2 regions of the Streptomyces sp. JW3 genome follow, and region 1 is predicted to be linked to the other one. Evidence: predicted binding sites of a transcription regulator. Region 1 holds the regulator's gene; the other holds the start of a gene.
The links. Region 1 encodes HrcA, which represses chaperone genes, less so after heat shock. Its sites were predicted from a motif close to TTNGCACTCNGNNNNNCNGAGTGCNAA; they were not measured.
Positions count from the first base shown of each region.

Region 1 (10,629 bases):
TCGTCGTGCCCCGGCTCGCCGACTGGTGCGCGGTCTGGCTGGAGGACGAGTCGCTGGGCCGCGCCGACTGGGGCGACGGCGTCACCTCGGTCGGCGTCCGGCTGGCCCGGGTCTGGCACGGCAGCGAGAACCGCATCGAGGAGTTGCGGCAGGCCCTGGAGAAGGACCCGCCGCGCCCGCCCGACCCGTGGCGGTCCGGGCCGGTCGTCCACCCCTGGCCGGGCGACGCGCTCGGCCCGCGCGGCACCTGGGGCGCGGCGCTGGCCTACCGGCTCGTCGCGGGCGGTCGGCCGCTGGGCACCCTGGTCATCGGCCGGGCCGGCACCGTGCGCTTCCCCGACGAGATCACCGGCCTGGTCGAGGATCTCGGCCGCCGCGTCGCGCTCGCCATCGGCACCGCCCGCCAGTACGCCCGGCAGGCCACCATCAGCGCCGTCCTCCAGCGCGGCCTGCTGCCCGGCGCCGTCGCCGAGATCCCCGGGATGCGCAGCGCCCTGGTCTACGAACCCCGGGACAAGGGCGGCCCCAGCGGCGACTTCTACGACCTCTTCCCGGCCGGCGACGGCCGCTGGTGCTTCGCCGTCGGCGACGTCCAGGGCAAGGGGCCGGAGGCCGCCGTGGTCATCGGCCTGGCCCGGCCCTGGCTGCGGCTGCTGGCCCGCGAGGGGTACGGCGTCGCCGGTGTCCTGGACCGCCTCAACCAGCTCCTCCTGGACGACGCCATCGAGGCCGCGGACGCCGCGGCGCGGGCACTGGTGGCGGCCGGGGGCCGGCCGATCGGCCCGGGCGAGGGCCCGCAGACCCGCTTCCTGTCCCTCCTCTACGGCGAACTGGTCCCGTTCCACGGCGGAGTGCACTGCACCCTCGCCTCCGCCGGACACCCGCTGCCGCTGCTGCTGGCCCCCGACGGCGCCGTCCGCGCGGTCGCCGAGCCGCAGATGCTGCTCGGGGTCGTGGAGGACGAGACGTACGTCAGCGAGGACTTCGACCTGTGCGCCGGCGACAGCCTGCTGTGCGTCACGGACGGCGTCACCGAGCGGCGCAACGGCTCCCGCCAGTTCGACGACGAGGACGGCCTCGCCGCCGCGCTCGCCGGGTGCGCGGGCCTGGACGCCCAGCTGATCGCCGAGCGGGTCAGACGCCTGGTGCACGAGTTCGGCGACGGCCCGCCGGAGGACGACCTGGCACTGCTGGTCCTCCAGGCGGAGTGATCGCCATACCCCGTTCACAGCGGCGGACGCTACGATCCGGGCCGCGCCGAGCGGGGGAGCCGCCATGCCGGACAGCACGGACAGCACGGACAGCACGGACAGAGCCGGCATCGACCGGGAGTACCGCCGGCTGCGCACGCCCCTGATGACCTGGGTGACCCTCGGGTCCGGCTCGCTGGCCGTGCTGATGGCGGGCGAGGACGCCGCCACGAGCTCCGGGTCGCTCCCCCACGCCGTGCTGTTCGCGCTCTTCCTCACCACGGTGGCGCTCCTCAACTGGCGCGCCCACACCACCGTCACCGCCACCGGCATCACCGTGCCCGGCCCGCTGCGCACCCGCACCTGGGCCTGGTCGGAGATCCACACCATCCGGGCGGAGGGCCCGATGAAGGGCAGTTCGGCCCGCTCGGCGCACCTGTACCGCACCGACGGCGGCCGCAGCGCGCTGCCGCAGTTCGACCACGAGCAGCTCCCCGACCCGGTCGCGGAGGTGGACGACCTGCTCGCCACCGCCGTACGGCTCGGCCTGCTGCCGGCCGAGCCGCGCCCCGGTGCGGCGGCGCGGGTCGCGCGCGGGGAACGGCGGCGGAAGGCCGGGCGGCGGGCGGGGTGCTGCGGGATCGCCGGCTACGCCGCCCTGCTGCTCCACGACTTCTACGCGATCTTCACGGACGGCCGGACGGCCGGCACGGTCACCGAGTACGGCGTCACCGCGCTCACCATCGCCCTCGCGTACCTCCTCCTGGACCGCCTCGGCGAGCTGCGGCACACCCGCCGTACCGCCTAGGGCGCCCTGGCCCGGCCGGGCACCCCGCCCGGTGCGGGACAATGGAGCCCATGCCCTCCGCACTTCCCGACGGCGAGCCCGTCCCCGCCGACGGTGCGCTGCCCGCGTCCGCGTTCGCCGGGGCCGCGCACCGCCCCCTCGGCTTCTACCTGCACGTGCCGTACTGCGCGACCCGCTGCGGCTACTGCGACTTCAACACCTACACCGCCACCGAGCTGCGCGGCACCGGCGGCGTCCTCGCCTCCCGCGACAACTACGCCGACACCCTCACCGACGAGGTCCGCCTCGCCCGCAAGGTGCTCGGCGACGACCCCCGCGAGGTCCGCACGGTCTTCGTCGGCGGCGGCACCCCCACCCTGCTGGCCGCCGCCGACCTGGTACGGATGCTGGACGCGATCCGCGACGAGTTCGGTCTCGCGCCGGACGCGGAGATCACCACCGAGGCCAACCCGGAGTCCGTCGACCCGGCGTACCTGGCCACCCTCCGCGAGGGCGGCTTCAACCGGATCTCCTTCGGCATGCAGAGCGCCAGACAGCACGTACTGAAGATCCTAGACCGCACCCACACCCCGGGCCGCCCCGAGGCCTGTGTCGCCGAGGCCCGCGCGGCCGGCTTCGAGCACGTCAACCTCGACCTGATCTACGGCACCCCCGGCGAGTCCGACGACGACTGGCGGGCCTCCCTGGACGCCGCGCTCGGCGCCGGCCCCGACCACGTCTCCGCGTACGCGCTGATCGTCGAGGAGGGCACCCAGCTGGCCCGCCGGATCCGCCGCGGCGAGGTCCCGACGACCGACGACGACGTGCACGCCGACCGGTACCTGATCGCCGAGGAGACCCTCGCCGCGGCCGGCTTCGACTGGTACGAGGTGTCCAACTGGGCCACCTCCGACGCCGCCCGCTGCCTGCACAACGAGCTGTACTGGCGGGGCGCCGACTGGTGGGGCGCGGGCCCCGGCGCCCACTCCCACGTGGGCGGCGTGCGCTGGTGGAACGTCAAGCACCCCGGCGCGTACGCGGGAGCGCTGGCGGCGGGCCGTTCCCCGGGCGCCGGGCGGGAACTCCTCACCGACGAGGACCGCCGCGTCGAGCGGGTCCTGCTGGAACTGCGGCTGCGCGAGGGCGTCCCGCTTTCCCTCCTGCGACCGGAGGGCCTCGCGGCCGCCCGCCGGGCGCTGTCGGAGGGACTGCTCCAGGCGGGGCCGTACGACGCGGGCCGCGCGGTGCTCACCCTGCGCGGGCGGCTGCTGGCGGACGGGGTGGTCAGGGACTTGGTGGACTGATCACTCGGGTGGGTGAATCACGTCGGAATGCCAGTTCGGCCCCTAACCTGGTTCGTAGGCTGCCGCCAAAAGGGCGCGGCGGATGTGGAGGGCCACGGAGATGACAGCTGTGGACGAACGTGGAGTCGCGGAGTTCTTCGCGGGGTTCGAGCCTCCCGAGGGGCTCAAGGTCGAGTTGCTCCGGGGGGAAATCGTGATGATGGCCGGCCCTGATCTGGTGCACAACCGGATCGTCACTTCCCTGATGGACCAAATCCCGCACCGGCGCTGGGAGCGGCTTCAGACTCAGGACGTCGATGTCGTTGACGAGGCCAGCGAGCCCGTGCCCGATCTGGTGGTCATGGAGGTTGGCGTCGGCCCGGCATCGGGTCGTCTTCTACCGTCCCAAGTGATCACGTTGGCCGTGGAAGTGGTCTCGAAGACCAGCGTGGACCGGGACTATGGCGTCAAGCGTCTGATCTACGCTGCCGGTGAAGTGCCCGCGTACCTGATCATCGACCCCATCATGGCCCAGTGCGTGCTGTACTCGGAACCGGTCGGACGAGGCGAGGGAGCCGACTATCAGGTGCAGCGGATCACCAGGTTCGGGACGCCGCTGCCGCTGGAACAGTTGGGCGTTGAACTGGACACCACCCTGTTCGGCACCTACAAGGGCGTCAAGCCACATCACCGCCCGTGACGAAGTCGATCAGCTCCTCCACCCGCCCCAGCAGCTCCGGCTCCAGGTCCCGGTACGACCCCACCCGGGCCAGGATCGCCTGCCACACCGCCCCGGTGTTCTCGTCCGGCCAGCCCAGCGCCCGGCACACCCCGGTCTTCCAGTCCTGACCGCGTTCCACCCGGGGCCAGCCGGGGATGCCCAGCGCGGCCGGCTTCACGGCCTCCCAGATGTCGATGTAGGGGTGGCCGACCACCAGCGCGTGTTCGCTGGTCACCGACTCGGCGATGCGCCACTCCTTCGACCTCGGCACCAGGTGGTCCACCAGCACCCCCAGCCGGGCGTCCGGGCCCGGCGCGAAGTCGTCGACGATCGACGGCAGGTCGTCCACGCCCCCCAGGTACTCCACGACCACACCCTCCACGCGCAGGTCGTCGCCCCACACCTTCTCGACCAGCTCGGCGTCGTGCCGGCCCTCGACGTAGATCCGCCCGGCCCGCGCCACCCGTGCTCGCGCGCCGGGCACGGCGACCGAACCGGACGCCGTACGGGACGGCCGTACCGGACCCGGCGACGACGGCCTGACCAGCGTCACCACCCGGCCCTCCAGCAGGAACCCGCGCGGCTCCAGCGGGAACACCCGGCGCTTGCCGAAGCGGTCCTCCAGCGTCACCGTGCCCGCCTCGCAGCCGGTCACCGCGCCGCAGAACCCGGTGCCGGGTTCCTCGACGACGAGTCCGGGATCGGCGGGGACCTCGGGAACGGGCTGCGGCTTCTTCCACGGGGGAGTGAGATCGGCGGAGTACTGGCGCATTCCGCCGACGATACGAGGAACGCCACCGACGCGATCAGCGCGACACGCCGAACCGCGCCGCCAGCGCGTCCCGCTGGGCCCGCACGAACTCCGCGTCCACCACCGCCCCGTGACCGGGCACGTACCGGGCGTCCTCGCCGCCCAGCGCGAGCAGCCGGTCCAGGGCGTCCGGCCAGTGCCCGGGGAGCGCGTCCGGCCCGGCCTGCGGCTGGCCGGACTCCTCCACCAGGTCCCCGCAGAAGACCACCTCCGGACTGCCCGGCACCAGCACCACCAGGTCATGGGCGGTGTGCCCGGGGCCCACGTTCGCCAGCAGCACCTGCCGGCCACCGCCCAGGTCGAGCGTCCACTCGCCGCTCACCTGGTGCCGGACGGTCGCCAGCGCGTCCACCGCCTCCGCCGCCCGGCGCCGGTCAAGGCCGTTGGCCGTCGCGTCCGCCCGCAGCGCCGCCCGCCCCTCGCCGAGCACCGCGTCGACGCCCACCGCGCCGTACACCTCGGCCCCCGCGAACGCCGCCGCGCCGAAGACGTGGTCGAAGTGCGCGTGGGTCAGCGCGAGATGCGTCACACGGTGGCCGGCCAGCCGCTCCGCCTCGGTGCGCAGCCGCGCGCCCTCGCCCAGGCTCGACCCGGCGTCGATCACCAGCGCCGCGTCCCCGCCGACCACCAGCCCGGCCGTGCAGTCCCACACCGGCAGCCGGCGCCGCCCCACCCCGGCCGCCAGCCGCTCCCATCCCAGCTCTTCCCAAGTCACCGTCATGGCGGCGACGCTAGCGGTGCCGGCCCGCCGCGGACGGCAGCGCGGGCCCGGCCTTGCCGGGGGTGTACCCCACGGCCGTACACTGGGCCGGGGAAGTCTGGCACTCGCACGCTCTGAGTGCCAGGGCAGACAGCGGGCGGACGTGATCGGGAGGTGCGCGCGATGCTCAGCGAACGCAGGCTGCAGGTGCTGCGCGCCATCGTCCAGGACTACGTCGGCACCGAGGAGCCGGTCGGCTCCAAGGCCCTCACCGAGCGGCACAGCCTCGGCGTCTCCCCGGCCACCGTGCGCAACGACATGGCGGCGCTGGAGGAGGAGGGGTTCATCGCCCAGCCGCACACCAGCGCCGGGCGCATCCCCACCGACAAGGGCTACCGGCTCTTCGTCGACAAGCTCGCCGGGGTCAAGCCCATGACCGCGCCCGAGCGGCGCGCCATCCAGAACTTCCTGGAGGGCGCGGTCGACCTCGACGACGTGGTGGCCCGGACGGTACGGCTGCTCGCGCAGCTCACCCGGCAGGTGGCGGTCGTGCAGTACCCGTCGCTGACCCGCTCCACCGTGCGGCACGTGGAGCTGCTGCCGCTCGCGCCCGCGCGCCTGATGCTCGTGCTGATCACGGACACCGGGCGGGTCGAGCAGCGCATGGTGGACTGTCCGGCGCCGTTCGGCGAGACCTCGGTGGCGGATCTGCGGGCCCGGCTCAACAGCCGGGTCGCGGGACGCCGGTTCACGGACGTGCCGACGCTCGTCGAGGACCTCCCCGACGCCTTCGGCGCGGAGGACCGCGGTACGGTCGCCACGGTGCTCTCCACCCTGCTGGAGACGCTGGTCGAGGAGAACGAGGAGCGGCTGATGATCGGCGGCACCGCCAATCTCACCCGCTTCGGCCATGACTTCCCCCTGGTGATCCGGCCGGTGCTGGAGGCGCTTGAGGAGCAGGTGGTGCTTCTCAAGCTGCTCGGCGAGGCGAAGGATCCGGGCGTGACCGTGCGAATCGGTCATGAGAACGCCCATGAGGGACTCAACTCCACGTCCGTCGTGTCGGTGGGCTACGGTTCGGGCGGCGAGGCGGTTGCCAAGCTCGGCGTGGTCGGACCGACCCGCATGGACTACCCGGGAACGATGGGAGCGGTACGCGCAGTGGCACGGTACGTCGGACAGATCCTGGCGGAGTCATAAGTGGCCACGGACTACTACGCCGTACTCGGCGTGCGCCGCGACGCGTCCCAGGACGAGATCAAGAAGGCGTTCAGGAGGCTCGCCCGCGAGCTGCACCCGGACGTCAACCCCGATCCGAAGACGCAGGAGCGGTTCAAGGAGATCAACGCCGCCTACGAGGTGCTCTCGGACCCGCAGAAGAAGCAGGTCTACGACCTCGGTGGCGACCCGCTGTCCCAGTCGGGCGGTGGCGCCGGCGGCTTCGGACAGGGTGGCTTCGGGAACTTCTCGGACATCATGGACGCGTTCTTCGGCACGGCGTCGCAGCGCGGGCCGCGCTCGCGCACCCGCCGCGGCCAGGACGCGATGATCCGGATCGAGGTCGAGCTGGACGAGGCGGCCTTCGGCACGACCAAGGACATCCAGGTCGACACGGCCGTGGTCTGCAACACCTGCAACGGCGAGGGCGCGGCGCCGGGCACCAGTGCCCAGACCTGCGACATGTGCCGCGGCCGCGGTGAGGTCTCCCAGGTCACCCGGTCCTTCCTGGGCCAGGTCATGACCTCGCGGCCCTGCCCCCAGTGCCAGGGCTTCGGCACGGTGGTGCCCACGCCGTGCCCGGAGTGCGCCGGCGACGGCCGCATCCGCTCCCGGCGCACGCTGACGGTGAAGATCCCGGCCGGTGTGGACAACGGCACCCGCATCCAGCTCGCGGGCGAGGGCGAGGTCGGCCCCGGCGGCGGCCCGGCCGGTGACCTGTACGTCGAGATCCACGAGCTGCCGCACTCCCAGTTCCAGCGCCGCGGCGACGACCTGCACTGCACGGTCACCCTCCCGATGACGGCGGCGGCCCTCGGCACCAAGGTGCCGCTGGAGACGCTGGACGGCCTGGAGGAGGTCGACATCCGGCCGGGCACCCAGTCCGGCCAGTCGATCCCGCTGCACGCCCGCGGCGTGACCCACCTGCGCGGCGGCGGCCGGGGCGACCTCATCGTGCACGTCGAGGTCCAGACCCCGACCAAGCTCGACCCCGACCAGGAACGTCTGCTGCGCGAATTCGCCAAGTCCCGCGGCGAGGAACGGCCCCAGGGGCAGTTCCAGCCGGGGCAGCAGGGGCTGTTCTCGCGGTTGAAGGATGCCTTCAACGGGCGGTGAGCCGAGGGCGGCCGAGGGCCTCGGTGCGGTCGGCCGGAGGTCTGCCGGGGGTCCGGGGGTCGTCCCCCGGGCAGACGCCGTCAGCCGGGGCAGCAGGGGCTGTTCTCGCGGTTGAAGGATGCCTTCAACGGGCGGTGAGCCGAGGGCGGCCGAGGGCCTCGGTGCGGTCGGCCGGAGGTCTGCCGGGGGTCCGGGGGTCGTCCCCCGGGCAGACGCCGTCAGCCGGGGCAGCAGGGGCTGTTCTCGCGGTTGAAGGATGCCTTCAACGGGCGGTGAGCCGGGTTCGCGGGGGGCGGTGAGTCCGCCCCCGCGGCGACCGTGAACCGGTCCCTGGTGGTCCGGTCCGGGCACGGAAGGTCGGATTCGGTCCTGTCCAACGGACATGGCACCATGCGGTCATGTCCTCCGCGCTGACCGATCTCTTCCCGTATCCGATCGTGCAGGCTCCGATGGCGGGCGGCGTCTCCGTGCCCCGGCTGGCCGCCGCCGTCTGCGAGGCGGGCGGGCTCGGCTTCCTGGCCGCCGGGTACAAGACGCCCGACGGGATGTACCAGGAGATCAAGCAGCTGCGGAGCCTGACCGGCCGCCCGTTCGGGGTCAACCTCTTCCTGCCGCAGCCGGAGACCGCCGACCCCGCGGCCATCGGCGTCTACGCCCATCAGCTGGCCGGCGAGGCCGCCTGGTACGAGACGGAACTGGGCGACCCGGACAGCGGCCGCGACGACGGCTACGAGACGAAACTCGCCGTCCTCCTCGACAACCCCGTACCGGTGGTGTCGTTCCACTTCGGCGTCCCCACCCGCGAGGCGGTCGACGCCCTGCACCGGGTGGGCACCTTCGCCGCGGTCACCGCCACCACCGCCGAGGAGGCCCGCGCGGTCGAGGAGTGCGGCGCCGACGCGGTGATCGCGCAGGGCGTCGAGGCCGGCGGCCACCAGGGCACCCACCGGGACGTCCCGGAGACGGACGGCTCCGGGATCGGCCTGCTGTCGCTGGTCGCCCAGACCCGCGAGACGGTGAGCCTGCCGGTCATCGCGGCCGGCGGCCTGATGCGCGGCGGCCAGATCGCCGCGGTCCTCGCGGCCGGCGCCAGCGCGGCCCAGCTCGGCACCGCCTTCCTCGCCACCGCCGAGTCCGGCGCGCACGCCCTGCACAAGCTGGCGCTGACCAACCCGCTGTTCGTCCGCACCGAACTGACCCGCGCCTTCTCCGGGCGCCCCGCCCGCGGCCTGGTCAACCGCTTCCTGCGCGAGCACGGCCCCTACGCCCCCGCCGCCTACCCGGACGTCCACCACCTCACCGCGCCGCTGCGCAAGGCGGCGGCCAAGGCGGGCGACGTACAGGGCCTGGCCCTGTGGGCCGGGCAGGGCCACCGGCTGGCCCGCGACCTGAGCGCCGGGCAGCTGGTCGAGGTGCTGGTGGCCGAACTCACCGCCGCCGGGACGGCGTTGTCGCACTACACGACCGGAGGTACGGGCCGATGACGGCACCGGTGTTCGTGGCCGGCTCCCTCGACGACCTGCCCGGCGGGGAGTTCGTCCTCGACGGCCCCGAGGGGCGGCACGCCGTCTCCGTGAAGCGGCTGCGGCCCGGCGAGGACGTGGTCCTCACCGATGGGCGCGGCCACTGGGCCCAGGGCGTCGTCAAGGCCGCCGAGGGCAAGGACCGGCTGGTCGTCATGGGCCTGCACGCCGTGGTCGAGGAACCCGCCCCGCAGCCCCGGATCACCGTCGTCCAGGCGCTGCCCAAGGGCGACCGGGGCGAACTCGCCGTGGAGACGATGACCGAGGTCGGCGTCGACGCGATCGTGCCGTGGGCGGCGGCGCGCTGCGTCACCCAGTGGAAGGGCGACCGGGGCCTGAAGGCGCTGGCCAAGTGGCGGGCGACGGCCCGGGAGGCCGGCAAGCAGTCCCGCCGGGACCGGTTCCCCGAGGTCGCGGACGCGGCGACGACCAAGCAGGTCGCCGCCCTGCTGGCCGCCGCCGACTTCGCCGCCGTGCTCCACGAGAGCGGCGACCTCCCGCTGGCCACCGCCGAACTCCCCGCCGAGGGCGACATCGTGCTGGTCGTCGGCCCCGAAGGCGGCGTCGCCCCCGCGGAGTTGGACCTCTTCGCAGGGGCCGGCGCCCGCCCGTACCTGCTCGGCCCGACCGTCCTGCGCACCTCGACGGCCGGCACGGCCGCCGCCGCCCTGCTGCTGGGCCGCACCGGCCGCTGGGGCTGACGCGCACGGAGTCACCCCGCGTGGTGCGGAGCGCGGCGGGGTGGTGCGGAGTGTCCGTATGCGCTCTACCGCCCGGCGCGGGACGGTGGCAGGCTGAAGCGGCATGGGGGCATTGAGGCGTGTTCGGCGGAGGCAGCGCGGGGTGCTGGCGGCCGGAGCGGTCGTCGTCGCCGTAGGTGGCGTCGTCGCGTGCGATCCCGCCGGGCTGAACTCCGCGTCGGTGGCGTACACCACCGACCAGACGGTCACCCGTGAGCTGGAGCGACGGGACGCGAACGTGCGGTGGATGACCTGCAACGCGTCCTACGACGGCTCCGGCGCGAGTGCCACGGCGAGCGAGGAGACGGTCGCCGAGGTGAGCTGCGAGGGACAGACCGACGACGGCAAGGACATCACCGTGGACGGCCATGTCACCCGCGTCGTCGAGGGCGCCTGCGTGCGCGGCGAACTCACCGCGAAGGTGGACGGCAAGGAGCGGTTCCGGGTCAGCGGGCTGGGCGACTGCGACGCCACCCCCACCCCGCCGGTGAACGACCCGACGAGCGGCTCCAGTACGTACGAGCCCGGCGGCCCCACCGT
Region 1 is NZ_JBQOUX010000011.1:43,265-53,893, reverse strand. Features, by position in the region: gene ACTT8P_RS07335 (SpoIIE family protein phosphatase) at 1-1,211, shown strand, start outside; gene ACTT8P_RS07330 (PH domain-containing protein) at 1,276-1,998, shown strand; gene hemW (radical SAM family heme chaperone HemW) at 2,049-3,281, shown strand; gene ACTT8P_RS07320 (Uma2 family endonuclease) at 3,382-3,960, shown strand; gene ACTT8P_RS07315 (DUF3097 domain-containing protein) at 3,938-4,753, opposite strand; gene ACTT8P_RS07310 (MBL fold metallo-hydrolase) at 4,788-5,513, opposite strand; gene hrcA (heat-inducible transcriptional repressor HrcA) at 5,676-6,692, shown strand; gene dnaJ (molecular chaperone DnaJ) at 6,693-7,826, shown strand; gene ACTT8P_RS07295 (nitronate monooxygenase) at 8,225-9,310, shown strand; gene ACTT8P_RS07290 (16S rRNA (uracil(1498)-N(3))-methyltransferase) at 9,307-10,050, shown strand; gene ACTT8P_RS07285 (hypothetical protein) at 10,154-10,629, shown strand, end outside.

Region 2 (10,629 bases), on a different contig from region 1:
GGGCACCCACCACCTCGACGGCGCCCAGGCCCTCGGGCTGGCCCGCACCAGGCACGGCCTGGCCGACGGCAGCGACCTGGCCCGGATCGAACTCCAGCAGAAACTGGTCAAGGCGCTGCTGAAGCAGATCTCCGACACCGACCTGCTCACCGACCCCGCCCAGCTCTACGACGTCGCCGACGCCGTCACCGGCAGCCTCACCACCGACACCGGGCTGGACTCGCTGAGCGAGCTGATGAGCCTGGGCCAGAGCATCGGGGGGCTCGCGGCGGACGAGGTGAAGACGGTGACGATGCCGGTGGTGCAGGCCCCGTCCGACATCAACCGGGTGGTCGCCGACGAGCCGGAGGCGAGCGAGCTGTGGGAGTCGCTGCGGTGACCCCGTGAAGAAAACTTCGGTGACCGTGTCGATCCCTCGGCCCGCCGATCGACGTACAGGGTGAGAGGCCGGACAAGGAACCCGGCCGCCGAACCCGAGGAGTCACCATGCCCCGCTTCCTGTCGCTGATCCGCATCGACGAGGTCAACGCCCCCGCCGAGGGTCCCAGCCCCGAACTGATCGAGCGGATGGGCAAGTTGATGGAGGAGATGACGAAGGCCGGCGTCCACCTCGACGACGGCGGACTGGCCCCCACCGCCCAGGGCGCCCGGGTCCACTACTCCGGCGGACAGCTCTCCGTCACGGACGGGCCGTTCACCGAGACCAAGGAGGTCATCGGCGGATACGCGATGCTCCAGGCCAAGGACCAGGCCGAGGCGGTCGAGTGGGTCAAGCGGTTCCTGAAGACCCACGAGGAGCACTGGACGATCACCTGTGAGGTCCGGGAGATCCTCGGCGACTGATCGCCGGCGAGTGACTGTCGGCGACTGACGCGACGGTTGGCCGGGGGCGGCCCACGGTGTTGCATGGGGGCTGTGGAACCACCACAGTCACCGCGGTCCGTCCCCGCCGCCCCCGCCGCCACCCCCGCTCGGACCGCCCGGACCGCCCGGACCGCCATCGAGACGGTCTTCCGGCTGGAGTCCCCGCGCGTCATCGCCGGCGCCGCCCGTATCGTCCGCGACCTCGGGATCGCCGAGGAACTCGCCCAGGACGCCCTGGTCGCCGCCCTGGAGCAGTGGCCCCGGGACGGCGTCCCCGACCACCCGGGCGGCTGGCTCATGACCACCGCCCGCCGCCGCGCCGTCGACCTGGTCCGCCGCCGGGAGACCTACGCCCGCAAGCTCGCCGAGATCGGCCGGACCCTGACCGACGCGGCCCCGCCCGAGGAGCCGTCCGACCCCGACGACATCGACGACGACCTGCTCCGCCTGGTCTTCACCGCCTGCCACCCGGTGCTCTCCGCCGAGGCCCGCACCGCCCTCACGCTGCGCCTGCTCGGCGGCCTGACCACCGCCGAGATCGCCCGCGCCTTCCTGGTCCCCGAGGCCACGGTCGCGCAGCGCATCGTCCGCGCCAAACGCACCCTCGCCACCCGCGGCGTCCCCTTCGAGGTGCCGTACGGCCCCGACCGCGAGGCCCGCCTCGGCTCGGTCCTGGACGTCATCTACCTGATCTTCAACGAGGGATACGCGGCCACCGCCGGCGACGACCTGCTGCGCCCCGCCCTGTGCGAGGACGCCCTGCGGCTGGCCCGCGTGCTGTCCGCCCTGATGCCGAAAGAACCCGAAGTGCACGGCCTCGCCGCCCTGCTGGAGTTCCAGTCCTCCCGCACCGCCGCCCGCACCGGCCCGGACGGCGCACCCGTCCTGCTCAAGGACCAGGACCGGCGCCGCTGGAACCGCCTGCTCATCACCCGCGGCCTCACCGCCCTGGCCCGCGCCGACGCCACCGCCCCGGGCCGCTACGTCCTCCAGGCCGCGATCGCCGCCTGCCACGCCCAGGCGTTCAGCTACGAGGAGACCGACTGGCCGCGCATCGCCGCCCTCTACGGCCTGCTCGCCGCCCGCGTCCCGTCCCCGGTGGTGGAACTCAACCGGGCGGTCGCCGTCTCGATGGCCGAGGGTCCGGCCCCCGCCCTGGAACTGGTGGACGCCCTGGCCGCCGAACCCGCCCTGCGCGCCTACCACCTGCTGCCCAGCGTCCGCGGCGACCTGCTGCACCGCCTGGGCCGTACGGCCGAGGCCCGCGCGGAGTTCGCCCGGGCGGCGTCCCTGACCGGCAACGAACGGGAACGCGAGCTGCTCCTGCGACGCGCGGGGGAGTGCCGTTAACGGACCGGATGCCCGATCAGCATCGTCGGCGCCCCCGCCACCCGGGTCAGGATCACGGTCGCGGAGTTCGGCCCCTGCGGTTTGACCTTCCGCCGCAGCTCCTCCGGCTCGACGGCCGACCCCCGCTTCTTCACGGTCAGCACCCCGACCCCCCGCTCCCGCAGCAGCGCCTTCAGCTTCTTGACGTTGAAGGGCAGCACGTCGGTGATCTCGTACGCGGTGGCGTACGGCGTCGGCCGCAGTGCGTCCGCCGTGACGTACGCGATCGTCGCGTCCAGCAGCCCGCCGCCGACCTGGTCGGCCACCTCCGCGACCAGATGGGCGCGGACCACGGCGCCGTCCGGTTCGTAGAGGTACCGGCCGGGGGTGCGGACGTCCGGGTCGGGCAGCCGCCGGGAGAGCAGGGTGCGCGGCCCCGGCAGCAGGGTCGCCCGCACCGCCCCCGGCTCGGTGCCGAACCACAGCACCGCCTCCTTCACGTCCCCGCCGTCCGAGATGAACTCGGCCTCCGCGCCCGCCGGCACGGCCTCGTGCGGAATGCCGGGCGCGACCTTCAGCGCGGCCGCCCTGACCGCCGTACGGGCCGCCGCGACGGCCCACGACAGGGGCGGCGAGTACGCCTCGGGATCGAAGATCCGCCCACCCGTCGCCCGACCGCCGCCCCTCACCGACGCGCTGCGCGCGGCCCCTCCTGAACGCCCACCCCGCCTGGCGGGGTCGACGAAGACCGCGTCGTACCCGTCCGTCGCCACCTCCTGGACATCCGCCTCCCGCACCTCGATCAGGTCGCCGAGCCCGAGCGCCCGGGCGTTGGCGCGGGCCGCGGCGGCCGTCGCCGGGTCGCGGTCCACCGCCAGCACCCGGATCCCCGCCCGGGCCAGCGCGATCGCGTCCCCGCCGATCCCGCAGCACAGGTCGGCGACGGAGGTCACGCCCAGTTCGGTGAAGCGCCGGGCGCGGTACGCGGCGACACTCGCCCGGGTCGACTGCTCGACCCCGTTCGGGGTGAAGAACATCCGCCCGGCGTCCTCGGCCCCGAACTTCGCCACCGCCCGCTGCCGCAGCCGGGCCTGCCCGAGCGCCGCCGACACCAGGTCGGCCGGGTGGCCGCGGCGCAGCCGGGTGGCGACGGCCAGCTCCGCGGCCGGATCGGTGTCGCGCACCTCGGCGAGGAGGTCGCGGCCGGCGGGGGTGTCGAGGGCGAGGAGGGCGTCGAGGTCGTTCACCGGGCCATTGTGGGCCAGTCGGTGGACCGGCCGGCTCCGGTCGCGTGTCGGGCGGGCGCGCGGTCCGGTGACTGCGAAGATCCGGCACCATGCGAGCAGTAGTACAAAATGACAAAAGTCGGGCTTCTCGTACCCGCCTCCGGAAGACGCGCGTCCGTGGCGGCCTCGCCGTGCTCGCCGTCGTCGCCGTCGGCCTCCAGGGCTGTGCGCAGAACTCCACCGAGGTACGGCCCGCCGCCGGCCAGCCGCTCCAGGCGGCGCCGGCCCGCGCACTGGACGCCTACGCCGCCAAGCTGCGCGCCGCGCACGCCGTGGCGAAGCGCTGGGGGTTGCGGAGGGCCCCGCTGTCGGCGCCCCCACCCCCCGCCGAGAAACCCGAGATCCCCACCCGCGACGGCTTCGAGGTCGACGACCACACCGAACGCGGCCTGCCGCCGGTCTTCACCACGGTCCCCACCAAGGAGAAGATCGTCTTCCTCACCATCGACGACGGCGGCGAGAAGGACCGCCGCTTCCTGAAGATGATGAGCGACCTGAAGATCCCGTACACCGCCTTCCTCAGCGACTACCTGGTGAAGGACGACTACGCCTACTTCAAGAAGATGCAGGCCCGGGGCGTCACCCTGAACAACCACACCCTCACCCACCCGTACCTCCCCGGCCTCTCCTACGCCGAGCAGAAGCACGAGATCTGTGGCATGCAGAAGGTCATCCGCGAGCGGTACGGAAAACGCCCCGCCGTCTTCCGCCCGCCCTTCGGCAACTACAACCAGGACACCCTGGTCGCCGCCAAGAGCTGCGGCGTCACCCACGTCCCGCTCTGGAACGAGGAGGTCTTCGTCGACCACTGGGACTACCGCGAGTGGGACCGGAAGATCCACCGCGGCGACATCGTCCTCACCCACTTCCGGGGCACCAAGGACTGGGACGGCACCATGCCCGACATGGTCCGCCGCTTCCTGGACAAGATCACCGCCGAGGGGTACGCGGTGGCCCGCCTGGAGGACTACCTGTGAGGCGGCGCCGGCGGGCCGGGGCGGCCGGCGCCCCCTTGGCCGCTCCTTGGGCCGCTCCCTGGGCCGCCGCCCTGGCCGTCGCCGCCTTGCTCACCGCCTGCGCCCCGGCCGGCGCCCCCGCGGCCGGCCCAGGGGCGGGCGGGGGCGGGGCGGGCCGAGGAGGGACGGCCGGGGGCGGGGCGGGCGACCTGCCGCCCGTCCTGGACCACGTCCCCACCCGCGACCGCGTCGTCTTCCTCACCTACGACGACGGCGCCGAACGCGACCCCGGCTTCCCCGCCCTCGTCCGCGTCCGGCGGCTGCCGGTCACCCTGTTCCTCACCGACACGGTGGCCGGACCGGCGTACGGCCACTTCGCCCAGCTCCGCGCGGTCGGCGCGAGCCTCCAGAACCACACCCTGGACCACCCCGCCCTGCCCGGCCTGCCCTACGCCGGCCAGCGCGCCGAGATCTGCGGCCAGCAGCGCAAACTGAAGTCCCGCTTCGGCGTCCGCCCCCGCCTGTTCCGCCCGCCCTACGGCCGCTACGACACGGCCACCCTGCGCGCGGCCGCCGACTGCGGTGTCACGGCGGTCGTCCTGTGGCGCGCCGCACCGGACCCGGCCGGCACCCTGACCTTCACCCACGGCGAGTCCCGCCTCCGCCCCGGCGACATCATCGCCATCGACCCCGACCGCCCGAAGGGCCCGTCATTGACGGCCCGTACGGAGCGGGTGCTGCGGGAGATCGAGGAGCGGGGGCTGCGGGTGGGGCGGCTTGAGGACTATCTGTGACTTCGGCGGTGACTGAGGCCGTTCAGGCCGATGACGACCGCGCTTCAGGAACCGGCGTCACCAGCGAATCCCCGCCGACGCGCCGCCGGCATTGGCACTCCGCTTGACCGAGTGCTAATCGCGGTCATAGTCTCAGGTCTGGCACTCCCCACTGGAGAGTGCCAGCTGCGCGACGGGCAGGTCCGGCACCCGCGACGACGGATCCACCTGGTCGCCACCTCAGACAGTTAACCCCGTGAGATCTCCGAAGGGGGAGGTCGGATCGTGACGACCACCAGCTCCAAGGTTGCCATCAAGCCGCTCGAGGACCGCATTGTGGTCCAGCCGCTCGACGCCGAGCAGACCACCGCCTCTGGCCTGGTCATTCCGGACACCGCCAAGGAGAAGCCCCAGGAGGGCGTCGTCCTGGCTGTTGGCCCGGGCCGCTTCGAGGACGGCAACCGTCTTCCGCTCGATGTCGCCGTCGGCGACGTCGTGCTCTACAGCAAGTACGGCGGCACCGAGGTGAAGTACAACGGCGAGGAGTACCTCGTCCTCTCGGCCCGCGACGTGCTCGCGATCATCGAGAAGTAGTTCACCCGAAGCACCTGGCTTCGAACCACGCATGACAGCTGCGCCCCTGGCCCCCGCCACCACTATGAAGCCGGGCGCCCGGGGCGCAGTGCCGTATAACCCCAAAATTTCCGGAAGAGGGCTCACGCTCCCATGGCGAAGATCCTGAAGTTCGACGAGGACGCCCGTCGCGCCCTCGAGCGCGGCGTCAACAAGCTCGCCGACACGGTGAAGGTGACGATCGGCCCCAAGGGCCGCAACGTCGTCATCGACAAGAAGTTCGGCGCCCCCACCATCACCAACGACGGTGTCACGATCGCCCGCGAGGTCGAGATCGAGGACCCGTACGAGAACCTCGGCGCCCAGCTGGTGAAGGAGGTGGCGACCAAGACCAACGACATCGCGGGTGACGGTACGACCACCGCCACCGTGCTGGCCCAGGCGCTGGTCCGCGAGGGCCTGAAGAACGTCGCCGCGGGTGCCTCCCCGGCGCTGCTCAAGAAGGGCATCGACGCGGCCGTCAAGGCGGTCTCCGACGACCTCCTCGCCACCGCCCGCCCGATCGAGGAGAAGTCCGACATCGCCGCGGTCGCCGCGCTGTCCGCCCAGGACAGCCAGGTCGGCGAGCTGATCGCCGAGGCGATGGACAAGGTCGGCAAGGACGGTGTCATCACCGTCGAGGAGTCCAACACCTTCGGTCTGGAGCTGGACTTCACCGAGGGCATGGCCTTCGACAAGGGCTACCTGTCGCCGTACTTCGTGACGGACCAGGAGCGCATGGAGGCCGTCCTGGAGGACGCCTACATCCTGATCAACCAGGGCAAGATCTCCTCCATCCAGGACCTGCTGCCGCTGCTGGAGAAGGTCATCCAGGCCAACTCCTCCAAGCCGCTGCTGATCATCGCCGAGGACGTCGAGGGCGAGGCCCTGTCGACCCTGGTCGTGAACAAGATCCGCGGCACGTTCAACGCGGTGGCCGTCAAGGCCCCCGGCTTCGGCGACCGCCGCAAGGCGATGCTCCAGGACATGGCGGTCCTCACCGGCGCCACGGTCATCTCCGAGGAGGTCGGCCTCAAGCTCGACCAGGTCGGCCTGGACGTGCTCGGCACCGCCCGCCGGATCACCGTCACCAAGGACGACACCACCATCGTCGACGGTGCCGGCGAGAAGGCCGACGTCGAGGGCCGCGTCAACCAGATCAAGGCCGAGATCGAGGCCACGGACTCCGACTGGGACCGCGAGAAGCTCCAGGAGCGCCTCGCCAAGCTGGCCGGCGGCGTGTGCGTGATCAAGGTCGGCGCCGCCACCGAGGTGGAGCTGAAGGAGCGCAAGCACCGTCTGGAGGACGCCATCTCCGCGACCCGCGCCGCGGTCGAGGAGGGCATCGTCTCCGGTGGCGGCTCCGCCCTGGTGCACGCGGTCAAGGTGCTGGAGGGCAACCTCGGCAAGACCGGCGACGAGGCCACCGGTGTCGCGGTGGTCCGCCGCGCCGCCGTCGAGCCGCTGCGCTGGATCGCCGAGAACGCCGGCCTGGAGGGCTACGTCATCACCTCCAAGGTCGCCGAGCTCGACAAGGGCCAGGGCTTCAACGCCGCCACCGGCGAGTACGGCGACCTGGTCAAGGCCGGCGTCATCGACCCGGTGAAGGTCACCCGCTCCGCCCTGGAGAACGCCGCGTCCATCGCCTCCCTCCTCCTGACGACCGAGACCCTGGTCGTCGAGAAGAAGGAAGAGGAAGAGCCGGCCGCCGCGGGCCACAGCCACGGCCACAGCCACTGAGGCTGTCCGCAGCTTCTTGAGCTGAACGCCGGTGCCCGGCACCCCTCGGCGGGGGTGCCGGGCACCGGCGCGTTGCGCGCGTTGTCAGTGGCCTCGGGCATGCTGTGAGCAGTGGTCGAGGGGAGGGGGCGCGGTGCGTACTGCGGTCAGGGGCGAGGTATGGGTCGAGTACAGCACGACCTACGTGGAGAGCGATCCGGACGGCCGGATCCCGCTGCGCGACGAGGCGTTCGCGGGCCAGAGCCAAGGACTGTGCGGGGCCGCCGCGCCCGGCTTCCTCTGGCTGATCACCGGCCTGCACACGGGCAGCGTCGGTTTCACGGTCGAGCTGCACGAGCAGGAACCCGCCCTGGACCCGGCGTGGGAGGAGGCGGTGGAGGCGTCCTTCCGTCCCATGTCGGCACAGACCCTGCTGGCACCGGAGGACAGCGGCACGGCCTGGGACCTCGGCCTGCCGATGACCGACCACCGGGTGCGCTACCGCGCCCGGGGCTTCGACGAGGGCCGTAACCGGGACACCCGCTCGCCCGGACAGCCACCGGCCGACACCTACCTCCTCCAGTTCTGGCCCGCCCCGCCCGCCCCGGACCGCGTACTCCGCCAGACCTCACCGCACGCCGCCTACTGGCACGACGTCGCACGCGAACTCCCCCCGCCGCCCACCCCCGAGCAGCGCGCCGAGGCCGAACGCCGGGCCCAGGAAGCGGAAGCGCGCGCCGCCGAGAAGCGCCGCCTGCACCGCGAGCGCTGGGAATGGGGCGGCCGGCTCCCGAGCGACACCCTGCGCGCCGTGGGCGGCAACGTCCGCGGCCTGCTGCGCTTCGACCCCGACCTGGTGCACACCCTGGACGCGGCCGGACCCGACGTCCAGCGCCGGGTGGCGGTACGGGCCGCCCACCGCGCCTGCGAGACGGCGGGTCTGACGGACGTACCGTGGATCGCGCGGGCGCTCACGGCGGTGGCGGAGGAACGCCCGCTGCCTCCGCCGTTCGACGACCCGACCGCGTCGTGGGAGGCGCTGCACACGGACTCGCGGGTGCCGCGCGACAAGTCGGTCTGGGCGGCGACACCTCCGGAGCGGGAGCCGTACCAACCGCCACAGCCCGCGCCGAGCCCCGGAGTCCGCTGGGTACCGGCACCGAAGTCGGCACCGTCCGGGCCGGGCCTGGGCCGCCTGCTGGGCCACTTCGAACCGGCGGAACCCGATGAGATACCGACAGGGCTGGAGCGCCCCGTCCTCGGCGCGGTGCTGCACCCCGCTGTTGTCCCACGGGCACCGGACCGCATCTCCCAACCGCACTTCGCCCTCCCCGCCGTCCCCGCCGCCGCCGACCCCGACCCACTGCGCGCGGCCCTGGACGCGGTGTGGCACGCGCTCGGCACTTACGGCGAGGGCTATCCGGCGTTGCTGACGGAGGTCCGAGAAATGTGCGGCGAGGTGGAGCAGGAGGGCAAGTGAACGGCACCGGTCCGGACGGAGACCACCGCCCACACCGTCTTCCCGGGCCCGCCGGCCCGTTCGGACACTCCCCAGTCTTCGGCGAGCGCGGCCACCAGCAGCAGGCCGCGACCGCCGTCCTCACCGGGATCGCCGTTCGTCGGCCGGGGCAGGTGCTCCCCGCGGGCGTCGTCGACCTCGATCCGTACGAGTCCGAGGTCGGGTCGGGGCAGCAGCCGCAGCTCGGCATCCCGTCCGGGCACCCGGCCGTGCGTGACGGCGTTCGCGGCCAGCTCGGCGACGATCAGTTCGACGGTGTCGTGCACCGGGCTGCCGTACGTCCAGCCCCAGGCGTCCATCTGCTGGGAGGCGAGCCGCCGGGCCAGCCGGGCGCCGCGAGGGGTGGGGGAGAAGCGCAGGGCGAAGGTGTTGACGGGAGTGGTCATGCACCGAAGATCGCGGCCGGTCGGCCCTCCTGACCAGGGGGAACGGCCAGACGGCCGGGTTCTGTAGGGGTGCGCGGGGTTTCCGTACAGCGAGTACAGCGGATACAGCGTGTCTCGTCACCGACCGGCTGAAAGAGGGTGGCCTGCACATGGTCGCCCTCGCACTCGCGGAGAGCGGACAGGCGGGGAGAGGTCATGGGCGCGGGTCGCGGTCCGGAAGCACCGGGGCGGGGTTCCAGCACGGGCGGTACCTCGCGAAGGAGGTACCGCAGCAGGCCGCCGGGGCGGTGGACCGGGGTGCCGTCGTCGGGCAGGCCGCGCAGGATGTGCGTACGCACGGCTGTGGGTGGATGCCCAGCCGCGAGCCAGCGGTCGGTCATCGCGGCCAATTCGGCGTGCATGGCGCGGGGGATGTGGCGCAGGGCGGGGGAGAGGGTGGGGAAGGTGGCCACGAGGGCGTGGGCCTCGTCGCCCGCCGACGCCGTCCGCTCGGGGGGTTCGGGGGGTTGGTGGGAGGTGTTCTCACCGGGGTCTTGATTGGGATGACCGTCGGTGGGCGGGGCAGTCGGCTCACCGGCGGCCGGTTCACGAGGACTCGGTACGACCTGCGGCGATACGGCGGGCTCCTGGGCCAGCAGCTTGGCGGCCGCGGCGGCGTTCAACGGCGTGCTGGACACGAGCTGTTGAGTCGTCCAGTGACCGCCGGGCCCCTGCACACGACGCTCGTGCACGAACCCTTCCTCCTTGAGCTGCCGCTTGGCCCGGCCGAAGGCACAGGCGCCGATGCGGGCTCGTTCGGCAGTACGGGAGAGAGACTCGCGGGCGCCCTCGGGGAGGGACAGCTGCCAGGTGAGGAGGCGGACGGCGTCGGAGGACAGCCGGGGGTGCCGGATGATGTCGTGCGAGAATTGGGTGAAGGCGCGCGGGGGCGCGATATTGTGCCGGTAAATCACGGTGGAGGTCCTAGCCTTTTCCACTGGTGGTCCAGGTCCTCGCGAACGGCTGCAACCGTCGCGGGGGCCGACTTGTTTACGTGGACGGTATCGCACGGAGTGTGTGCACACGTACGCGTTGAGTGAATGCGATTGGGCTGCGTGCGACTCGCTCACCGCTCTACTCTCCGATCACGGAGCGAGGTTGAGTGGATGCGAAGGGGCGCGGCGGATGAACGTGGGCGCGGAGCCG
Region 2 is NZ_JBQOUX010000001.1:88,562-99,190, forward strand. Features, by position in the region: gene ACTT8P_RS00495 (LCP family protein) at 1-379, shown strand, start outside; gene ACTT8P_RS00500 (YciI family protein) at 487-843, shown strand; gene ACTT8P_RS00505 (RNA polymerase sigma factor) at 1,000-2,214, shown strand; gene ACTT8P_RS00510 (class I SAM-dependent methyltransferase) at 2,211-3,440, opposite strand; gene ACTT8P_RS00515 (polysaccharide deacetylase family protein) at 3,530-4,456, shown strand; gene ACTT8P_RS00520 (polysaccharide deacetylase family protein) at 4,453-5,229, shown strand; gene groES (co-chaperone GroES) at 5,494-5,802, shown strand; gene groL (chaperonin GroEL) at 5,935-7,560, shown strand; gene ACTT8P_RS00535 (hypothetical protein) at 7,694-9,019, shown strand; gene ACTT8P_RS00540 (ATP-binding protein) at 8,956-9,444, opposite strand; gene ACTT8P_RS00545 (hypothetical protein) at 9,441-10,397, opposite strand.
Region 2: groES (co-chaperone GroES) is a predicted target of HrcA. The motif match lies at 5,321-5,347, and genes of this name have one in related genera.